2 linked regions of the Allochromatium vinosum DSM 180 genome follow. The protein of the gene in region 2 interacts with the protein of the main gene of each other region in a pairwise test. Links are inferred from orthologs where the notes say so. Each region holds a gene or a part of one and is shown on either strand. Other genes may lie near its edges.

Evidence for each region. Proteins that work in one complex are often made in the same cells at the same time.
Region 1: the proteins of ALVIN_RS04760 (region 2) and grxD interact in binary tests that used the Escherichia coli proteins (3 or more experiments, as listed by UniProt). The link is inferred for Allochromatium vinosum DSM 180 from one-to-one orthologs.

Annotation. Positions count from the first base shown.
Region 1 is NC_013851.1:2,192,416-2,196,380, forward strand. What follows is about bases 1-2,981. They hold grxD (Grx4 family monothiol glutaredoxin), read right to left. Parts: upstream 1,666-2,981; coding sequence 1,336-1,665; downstream 1-1,335. Other genes in these bases: ALVIN_RS09530 (MlaA family lipoprotein), read right to left, coding at 1-521; rnt (ribonuclease T), read left to right, coding at 645-1,325; ALVIN_RS09545 (N-acetylglutaminylglutamine amidotransferase), read right to left, coding at 1,755-2,981. Also shown: more of ALVIN_RS09545, read right to left, coding at 2,982-3,530; ALVIN_RS09550 (superoxide dismutase), read left to right, coding at 3,742-3,965. UniProt on the Escherichia coli protein: Monothiol glutaredoxin involved in the biogenesis of iron-sulfur clusters.
Region 2 is NC_013851.1:1,103,148-1,107,957, reverse strand. Bases 1,202-4,043 are described here. They hold ALVIN_RS04760 (BolA family protein), read left to right. Parts: upstream 1,202-2,383; coding sequence 2,384-2,704; downstream 2,705-4,043. Other genes in these bases: ALVIN_RS04755 (sensor domain-containing protein), read right to left, coding at 2,725-4,043; ALVIN_RS04765 (hypothetical protein), read left to right, coding at 1,438-2,325; ALVIN_RS04770 (ankyrin repeat domain-containing protein), read left to right, coding at 1,202-1,376. In the rest of the region: ALVIN_RS04775 (IclR family transcriptional regulator), read left to right, coding at 1-737; more of ALVIN_RS04770, read left to right, coding at 801-1,201; more of ALVIN_RS04755, read right to left, coding at 4,044-4,810. UniProt on the Escherichia coli protein: Transcriptional regulator that plays an important role in general stress response. Has many effects on cell morphology, cell growth and cell division. Acts by regulating the transcription of many genes, including dacA (PBP-5), dacC (PBP-6), ampC and mreB.

The DNA.
Region 1 (3,965 bases), 1.1 Mb from region 2 along the record:
AGCGGGTCCATGACGATGTCGCCCCCCATACCGATGGCATCGCGCATGGAACTCGGTCCGAGGAAGGGCGTTACCAGATAGGCGCCCGACTCCAGGCCCCAGTAGCCCAGCGTCTGCCCGAAGTCTTCCTTGTAGCTCGGCAGGCCGACGTTGGTGGCCACGTCGACGAAGCCCAGCACGCCGACGGTGGAGTTGATGAAGACGCGCCCGACATCACTGCCCGCGCGCGACATCTTGAACTGCAGGACGTTGTTCACCGCCGAGGTGACATCGGCGAGGTTGTCGAAGAAGTTGGTGATGCCGCGATCGACCGGCTCGGGCGTCACCTTCTGATAACCCCTGGCGATCGGCTGTACGAGCGCCTTGTCGAAATTCATGTTGAAGCGGAAGGTGGCCCGGTTTAAAGGCTCCAGCGGATCGCGCGGATCAAGCTCGCGATCGGGCTTGGAGGCGCACCCCAGCAAAAGCGTTGGCGCCACCAGCCAAGCCAGTGCGCGCGTCCATGATCGACCCATCACCATACCCATATACCTGGCGAATTTCCTCAATGACTGGCCGAATCCTACCACAGCGCGAAGCGGTGTCGGAGACTCACCGCTACCGAGAGCATTGGCATTCGTCGCGCGCGCACTTATGCTGTGGCGATGAGAGAACAGGAACACATCCCCAACGGCATCGCCCGGCGCTTTCGCGGCTTCCTGCCCGTAGTGGTAGACGTCGAGACCGCCGGCTTCGATGCCCAGCGCCACGCCCTGCTGGAGGTCGCGGCCGTCATCATCCGCCAGCGGTCCGACGGTCTGCTCGAACCCGCGCCGACGCTCGCCTGCCACGTGCTGCCCTTCGTCGGCTCGGAACTCGACCCGCGCGCGCTGGCCTTCAACGGCATCGATCCCCATCACCCTTTCCGTGATGCGATCTCGGAGCACGATGCACTCGAACGCATCCTCACCCCGATCCGCAAGGCGGTGAAGTCGACCGGCTGCAACCGCGCCATCCTGGTCGGACACAATGCGCACTTCGACCTGGGATTCATCAAGGCCGCCGTCGAGCGCACCGGCTACAAGCGCAATCCCTTCCATGCCTTCAGCGTCTTCGATACCGTCACGCTCGGCGGACTGATGTTCGGTCAGACCGTGCTCGCCAAGGCATCCAGGGCGGCGGGACTGCACTGGAAGCACAGCGAGGCGCACTCAGCGGCCTATGACGCCGAGCAGACCGCGCGGCTGTTCTGCGCGGTCGTCAATCGCTGGCGCGAACTCGATCCCGAGCGCTACTGGGAACGCAATTCCGAGGTGGTGGCAGGGTCGGACCAGGGGCCGGCTTGAGCACGGTCGCTCAGGCGTCGTCGGCCTTGGCGACGGCCTGCTCCATCATCGTCTTCAGCTCGCCGCTGGCGTGCAGTTCGAGCGTGATGTCACAGCCGCCCACCAGCTCACCGTCGATGTAGATCTGCGGAAAGGTCGGCCAGTCGGCAAAGCGCGGCAGATGCTCGAAGATCTCGGGGTCTTGCAGGACGTTGACATAGGCAAAGGGCACTTCGCACTGCTGAAGGGCCTGCGCGGCGCGCATGGAGAAACCGCACTGCGGAAACTGCGGCGTGCCCTTCATGTAGATCACGACCGGATTGCTCCTGACCTGCTCGCCGATGCGTTCCAAGACATCCATCACGGATTCCTCGATAGTCGTTGAATGATGCTCCTGCCCAGAGTCGGGCCTGGGCGGCGCATTTTCAAATCCTCCCGCGCGGTGCCGGCTCAATCGACGTGACGCTGGAGCCAGAGTTCCAAGAGCGCCAGATGCCAGAGCTTGTTGCCCTGGATACGGGTGTGATGCATGTCGGGCGCGGCCAGGAGCTGGTCGAGATAGCTTGGGCGATAGAGACCGCGCTCGCGGCTGGCGCGCGAGGTCAGGACGTCGCGCATCATCTCCAGGAACGGGCCGCGCACGTATTTGAGCGCCGGCATGGGGAAATAGCCCTTGGGCCGGTCGATCACGGCATCCGGCAGCAGCCCGCGAGCGAGCGCCTTGAGCGGATACTTGCCGCCCTCGCGCAGCTTGAGTTCGGGCGGACAGCGCGCGGCCAGTTCGACGAGCTGGTGATCGAGGAAGGGCACGCGCGCCTCCAGCCCCCAGGCCATGGTCATGTTGTCGACGCGCTTGACCGGATCGTCGACGATGAGGGTGGTCACATCCAGCCGCAGCACGGCATCCATGAAGGTGTCGGCGTCCGGCTCGGCCAGACGCTCGGCGATCAGGGCCGAAGTATGGTCCTCACCGGCACAGGACGCCCCAATCATCCGTAGATATTCGTCGTGATCGCGGTCGAAATAGTGCTTGGCAAAGCGTTCCAGCGGCGAGCCGGTCGTCTCGGCCATCATGCGCGGATACCAGAAATAGCCGCCGAACACCTCATCGGCGCCCTGCCCTGACTGCACGACCTTGATCTCGCGCGAGACCTGTTCGGCGAGCAGATAGAAGGCGACCGCGTCCTGACCGAACATCGGCTCGGCCATGGCGCCGATCGCCTCGGGCAGTCGGGTCAGCACCTGGTCGTTGGGCACCAGGAATTTATGGTGCCGCGTGCCGTAGCGTTCGACCACCAGGTCCGAGTATTCGAATTCGCTGCCGGCCTCCTCGGGCGTGTCCTCGAAACCGACCGAGAAGGTGCGCAGATCCGCGACTCCGGCCGCGGCGAGCAGGGCCACCAGCAGACTGGAGTCCAGCCCGCCCGAGAGCAGCACTCCGACCGGGACGTCCGCAACCTCGCTGCGGATCTTGACCGCGTGACGCAGGGCGGCATGGATGGACTCCAGCCATTCCCCCTCCGACAGCGGCGACTCGGGACGCCGGGCGGCGAGACGCCAATACGCCTGCTCGGTGCGACGGCCATCGGCCTTGATCAACAACCAATGCCCAGGTGCCAGCTTGCGCACCCCCTGGAGGATGGTGCGCGGGGCCGGAACCACGGCATGGAGCGTGAAGAGATTGTGCAGCGCAACCGGATCGATCCGCGTATCCACGCCGCCAGCGGCCAGCAGCGCCTGTGGATTGGACGCAAAACGCAGGACGCGCCCCGACTCCGACCAGTAGAGCGGTTTGATGCCGAAGCGGTCGCGCGCCAGGAACAGCGAGCGCCGGCCGGCGTCCCAGACGGCGAAGGCGAACATGCCGTGCAGCCGCTCGACGCAGCCCGTCCCCCAGGCGTGCCAGGCCTTGAGGATGACTTCGCTGTCGCCCTCGGAAAAGAAGCGATAGCCCTTGGCCTCCAGTTCGCGCCGCAACGCGCGGTAGTTGTAGATGGTGCCGTTGAAGACCAGCGCCAGCCCCAGTTCGGCGTCGACCAGCGGCTGATTGGAGCGCACCGACAGATCGATGATCGCCAGCCGCCGATGTCCGAAGGCCAGCGCCCCGTCACTGTAGCTGCCGCCATGATCCGGGCCGCGCCGCGTCAATTCGGCCATCATGTGCCCGATCGCGTCCAGATCGGCCGGTGCACCATCGAGTCGCAGCTCGCCACAAATACCGCACATTGGAAGTCTTCTCCCGCCAGGTGATCAGATGACTATCGCCAAGAGGATAGCCGAATCGCCGGCGGGGATGGTTGCAAAAACGGCGAGTCGGCCGCATGGTGACGATGCATTCATCCTGGATGGCCGTGCTGCTGATGCCGTTCACGCGAACGATCCGGCTCAGCCCTCCAAACCCAAGATCCCACGCTAAAACGCAGGAGACTCGACGATCATGACGCACGAACTACCCGCCCTGCCCTATGAGAAGAACGCCCTGGAGCCGGTGATCTCGGCCGAGACCATCGAGTACCACTACGGCAAGCATCATCAGACCTATGTCACCAATCTCAACAACCTGATCCAGGATACCGAGTTCGCCGACATGAGCCTGGAGGACATTGTCCTGAAGTCCTCGGGCGGCATCTTCAACAACGCCGCGCAGGTCTGGAACCATAC
Region 2 (4,810 bases):
CCCTGCTCGACGCCATCGCCCGCTATCCCGAGCCGGTCAGTCTCAAGATCCTGGCCGCCGAGACCGGACTGAACGTCTCGACCGCCCATCGCATCCTCGCGTCCCTGATCCAGAACCAGTTCGTCGAGAAGGACGCCGCCAGCCACTACCTACTCGGACGGCGTCTGCTGCAACTCGGGGTACGGCTGCACGGCAACCTCGACGTGCGCGCCCTCGCCCGCCCGGTCATGGAGGCGTTGCGCGACCGTTTCGGCGAAACCATCAATCTCACCATCCGCGAGGGCGACTCGGTGGTCTATATCGAGAAGGCCACGCCCAACCGCATGATCCACGTCCAGCAGCTCATCGGCTCGCGCGCGCCCCTGCATGTGACGGCCGTCGGCAAGCTGATGCTGGGCGCCGGCGGCGAGGACGCCATCCGCGCCTATGCCCAGCGCACCAACCTGCCCGCCTACACCCGCAACACCCTCACCGCCCTGCCCGATCTGATCGACGCCTGTCGCGAATCGCTCGCGCGCGGCTATGCGCTCGACGACGAGGAGGCCGAGATCGATGTCGGATGCATCGGGGTCTTGATCCGCGACGGGACGGGGAATGTCAGCGCGGGGCTGTCGGTGTCGGCGCCGATCGCGCGTCGGCGGCTGGAGTGGATCGAGGCATTGATGGATGCCGGACGCCGCCTTTCGGCTCAGCTCGGCTATCGTGCCGATGGCGAACGGGTCCGTACCGGAGCCTGAGAATTCCTGACGACTGCGCATTGTCATTGGCCGGCCCAACCCGGAGGACGAGAATGTGCGGCCATGAACAAGCCCTACGCACTCCTCCTCGTCGTTACGCTCCTGTCACTGCTGGCCGGATGCGGGCCGTCCGATTCAGGCTCCGGCTCGCATACCGCCATGGCACCCGATGGTCCGGGCATGGCCCTGATCGAGTCCGCCGAACAGGGCGACCTGAGTGCCGTCGAGCAACTCCTGGCCCGCAATCGCCAGCCCAATGTGCGCGACAGTTGTGACTGGACGCCGCTCATGAAGGCCGCGCTCAATGGCCATGCCGCCATCGTCGAGCGTCTGCTCCAGGCCGGCGCTCAGGTCGATGCCATGGACTCGGGCGGCTATACGGCCATGATGCTCGCGGCCTCGAACAACCATGCCGCCATCGTCGAGCGCCTGCTCGACAAGGGCGCCATGGTCGATCATCAGGAGTCGACGATGGGCTGGACGGCCCTGATCTGGGCGGCCAAGCAAGGCCATGTCGCCAGCGTCAAGGCATTGCTCGAACACCAGGCCGACCGGACGCTCAAGGACTTCGAGGGCAAGACCGCCGCCGACTGGGCACGCGAGGGCGGACACGAAGAGATCCTGGCCCTACTGCGCTGAGTCGATCGTCCCGCCACGCAACCGCTTGGGCTAAAACGCCGTCGCGATTATGCTTGGCCCCATGCCAAGCCTCACCGAAAAGCTCAACGCGCACGGATTCGAGTCCAACGACGACTACGAATTCCAGGTGCGCTGCCTGCTCGAAACGCCGACCTCCGGTATCCGCGCCCTGAACATCGAGGGCGACGGCGGACGGCGCAAGACGGCCTTCGCCAACGCCCTCGCCCGCGCGCTCGATTTCCCCCAGATCCTCTACCACGACTTCACCGACACCCATCCGCCGCTGCCGGATGTGATACTGCCGCCGAGTCAGGACGAACTCGGGCGCGAGGAACCGCCGATCGAGCCGTTCGACCGCCTCGTCAGCGAAGCCTGCGCCCTGAGCGAGGGCGATCCGACCGTGCTGGTCCTCGACCAGCTCCAGGCCGCCGACTTCCGCGAGCACATCCGTCTCCACCGTCTGATCAAAGACGGATTCTGGGAGGTGCGCGGCGGCTCCTATTTCGCCAATCCCAACCGGCTGCTGATCGTCCTGATCTCGGAGCAACCGCTCTATCACGCCCTGCGTCAGGAGAGCTTCCGACTCTGGATCGGTCGCCAGTCCGAGCGCCAACTGGTTTATCATCCGGCGGATTTCGGTCTGGGTTCGGATGCCCGGAACGTCTTCGAGGCACTGACCCAGTTGTTCGAGGCGCTCGGGGCGGCGCCGACACGCCGTGAATTCACGCGCCTGCTCGACGATCTGAGGCTCCATGTGCGCACCGTCGAGCATCTGCGCCTGAGTCTCTACGGGCGTCTGGAAGCCATCGAGCGGGAGGCGTTGAGCGATCCGCGTCTCCGCGAGATCCAGCACCGGCTCCTGGAGGCCGCGCGAAGCTGGCTCGTCACCGAGCACATCGAACTGGCGGACGCTCGACCGCCCCCGGACCTGAATCAAGGACAGCGCTGACCGAACCGCGAACGAGACCGAACCGCGAACCGATCCACAACACGGAGATCCCGTAATCATGAGCCGTAAGCAGCGTATCGAGACCCGGATCCAAGAGACCCTCGCGCCCCTGTATCTGGACGTGGTCGACGAAAGCTATATGCACGCCGTCCCACCGGACTCCGAATCCCACTTCAAGCTCCTGGTCGTGAGTGAGACGTTCGCGGATGTCTCGCTGGTCGAGCGCCATCGCCGGCTCAATGAGTTGCTCGCCGATGAGCTCAGCCAGGGACTCCATGCCCTGACCATGCACACCTGGACACCGGAGGAATGGCAGGCCAAGGGCGGTGTACCCGACTCGCCCCCCTGCCAGGGCGGCTCCAGGAACGCCGACGCCTGATCCAGGCGCGCCCACGGCCTTCAGGGCGATGGAGAGGGCGACTCGGCCAGACCGATCTGTGCAATCCGCGCCAGAAAGGCCGCCGGCTCCAGGGCCGGTGCGCACAGATAGCCCTGAAACTCATGGCATCCGGCGTCCAACAAGAACTGACGCTGGATGTCGGTCTCGACCCCCTCGGCGATCACGCGCAGCTTGAGCACACTGGCCAGACCGATCACGGCCGTGGCGATGGCGGTATCGCTCTCGTCGTGCGGAATGTCGCACACGAAGGACCGATCGATCTTGAGCTTGTGGATCGGAAAGCGCTTCAGATAGGCCAGACTGGAGTAGCCGGTACCGAAATCGTCGATCGCCAGCCGCACCCCGAGCGCCACCAGGTTTTCGAGACGGCGCAGGGTTTCCTCGACGTTCTGGATCAGGATGGACTCGGTCAGCTCCAGTTCCAGCCGCCCAGGCGGCAATCCCGTCTCATCCAGCCATTGCGCCAGCAAGTCGATGAAGTTGGCCTGATGGAACTGCGTCGCCGAGACGTTCACCGACAGCGACAGACGGATGCCCTGCGCCTGCCAGTGCGCCCCCTGCCGGATCGCCTCGCGCAACACCCAGCCACCGAGCGCGACGATGAAGCCCGTCTCCTCGGCGATGGGAATGAAGCGTCCGGGCGCGAGTTCGCCCAGATCGGGATCGTTCCAGCGCACCAGGGCCTCGGCCCCGATCACCAGACCGCTGACCAGATCGATCTGCGGCTGGTAGGCAAGCCAGAAATGCCCCTGCTGCAACGCTTCACGCATGGCGTGATCGATCCGCACCCGTTCGAGCAGACCGACATTCATCTGACGCTGATAGAAACAGCAATCGCCCCGACCGTGCTCTTTGACGTGATACATGGCACTGTCGGCATTCTTGATCAGATCGTCGAGTGTCTCGCCATCCTCCGGGTAGAGCGCGATGCCGATACTGCACGAGAGCGAGAACTTCAGGCCATCGAGTTCGAATGGCTGGGCCATGGACTCCAGCAGTCGGCGCGCGACCAGCTCGGCGCCATGCGACTCGACGCGATGCAGCAGCAGCACGAACTCGTCGCCCCCCAGGCGCGCAATGGTGTCGACATGACGCAGACACTGACGGATGCGCTGCGCCACCTCGATCAGCACACGATCGCCGAAGACATGCCCCAGGGAGTCATTGATGTGCTTGAAGCGATCGATGTCGATGAAGAGCACGGCGAAGCGCGTGTTCTCGCGCCGGGCCAGTTCGATGCTGAACTCCAGCCGCTCGGTGAGCCGGAGCCGGTTCGGCAGCCCGGTCAGGGCATCGTTGAAGGCCAGTTGCTCGATACGCTGGCGCGCCTCCACCGTCTCGGACAGATCCTTGACGAACCCGACATAGTGGAAGGGCAGTCCCTCGGTATCCAGCACCCGCATCAGCGAGACCAGACAGGGAAAGGTCGAGCCATCGGCGTGGTGCTGTTCGATCTCGCCCTGCCAGTGACCGCTGCGATCGAGCGCCGCCCGGATGTCCGGATCGAGCGTCTCGTTGGCCCAGAGCCGTAGCGACCGGTCGAGCCGCTGGCCCACGAGTTCGGCGCCGGCAAGACCGGTCATGCGCTCGCCCGCTGGATTCACGGCCACGATCCTGAACTCGGGATCCGTGACGAAGATGGCATCCAGACTGGCCTCGAACACGCGCGCCGCGAGCTTCAGACCCTGCTCGTCGTGCAGGCGCTGGGTGATGTCGCGAAACGCATAGACGCGCCCGATGGGACGCCCGCGCGCGTACTGCGGCAGAGTCACGCGCTCCAGCACGCGCCCCTGGCGCAGCGTCAGCAGATCCGAGGCCTCCAGCAACGGATTCTGAGCGATGGCCTGGAGACGCGCGGCATACCCCTCGGCATCGAGCACCTCGCGCACCATCCAGTCGTGGATTCCGGCATCGTTGCGCTCGGTCAGGAGCGCCGCCGGCAGGCGCCACAACTCGGCGAAGCGCTGATTGAAGCTGCGGATCGCCCCATCGAGATCCGTGACCAGAATGCCATCGGCGCTCGATTCCAGGGTCGCGCGCAATTCGGCGACCAGCTTCTCGAGTTCGCTCTCGACCGCACGCCGC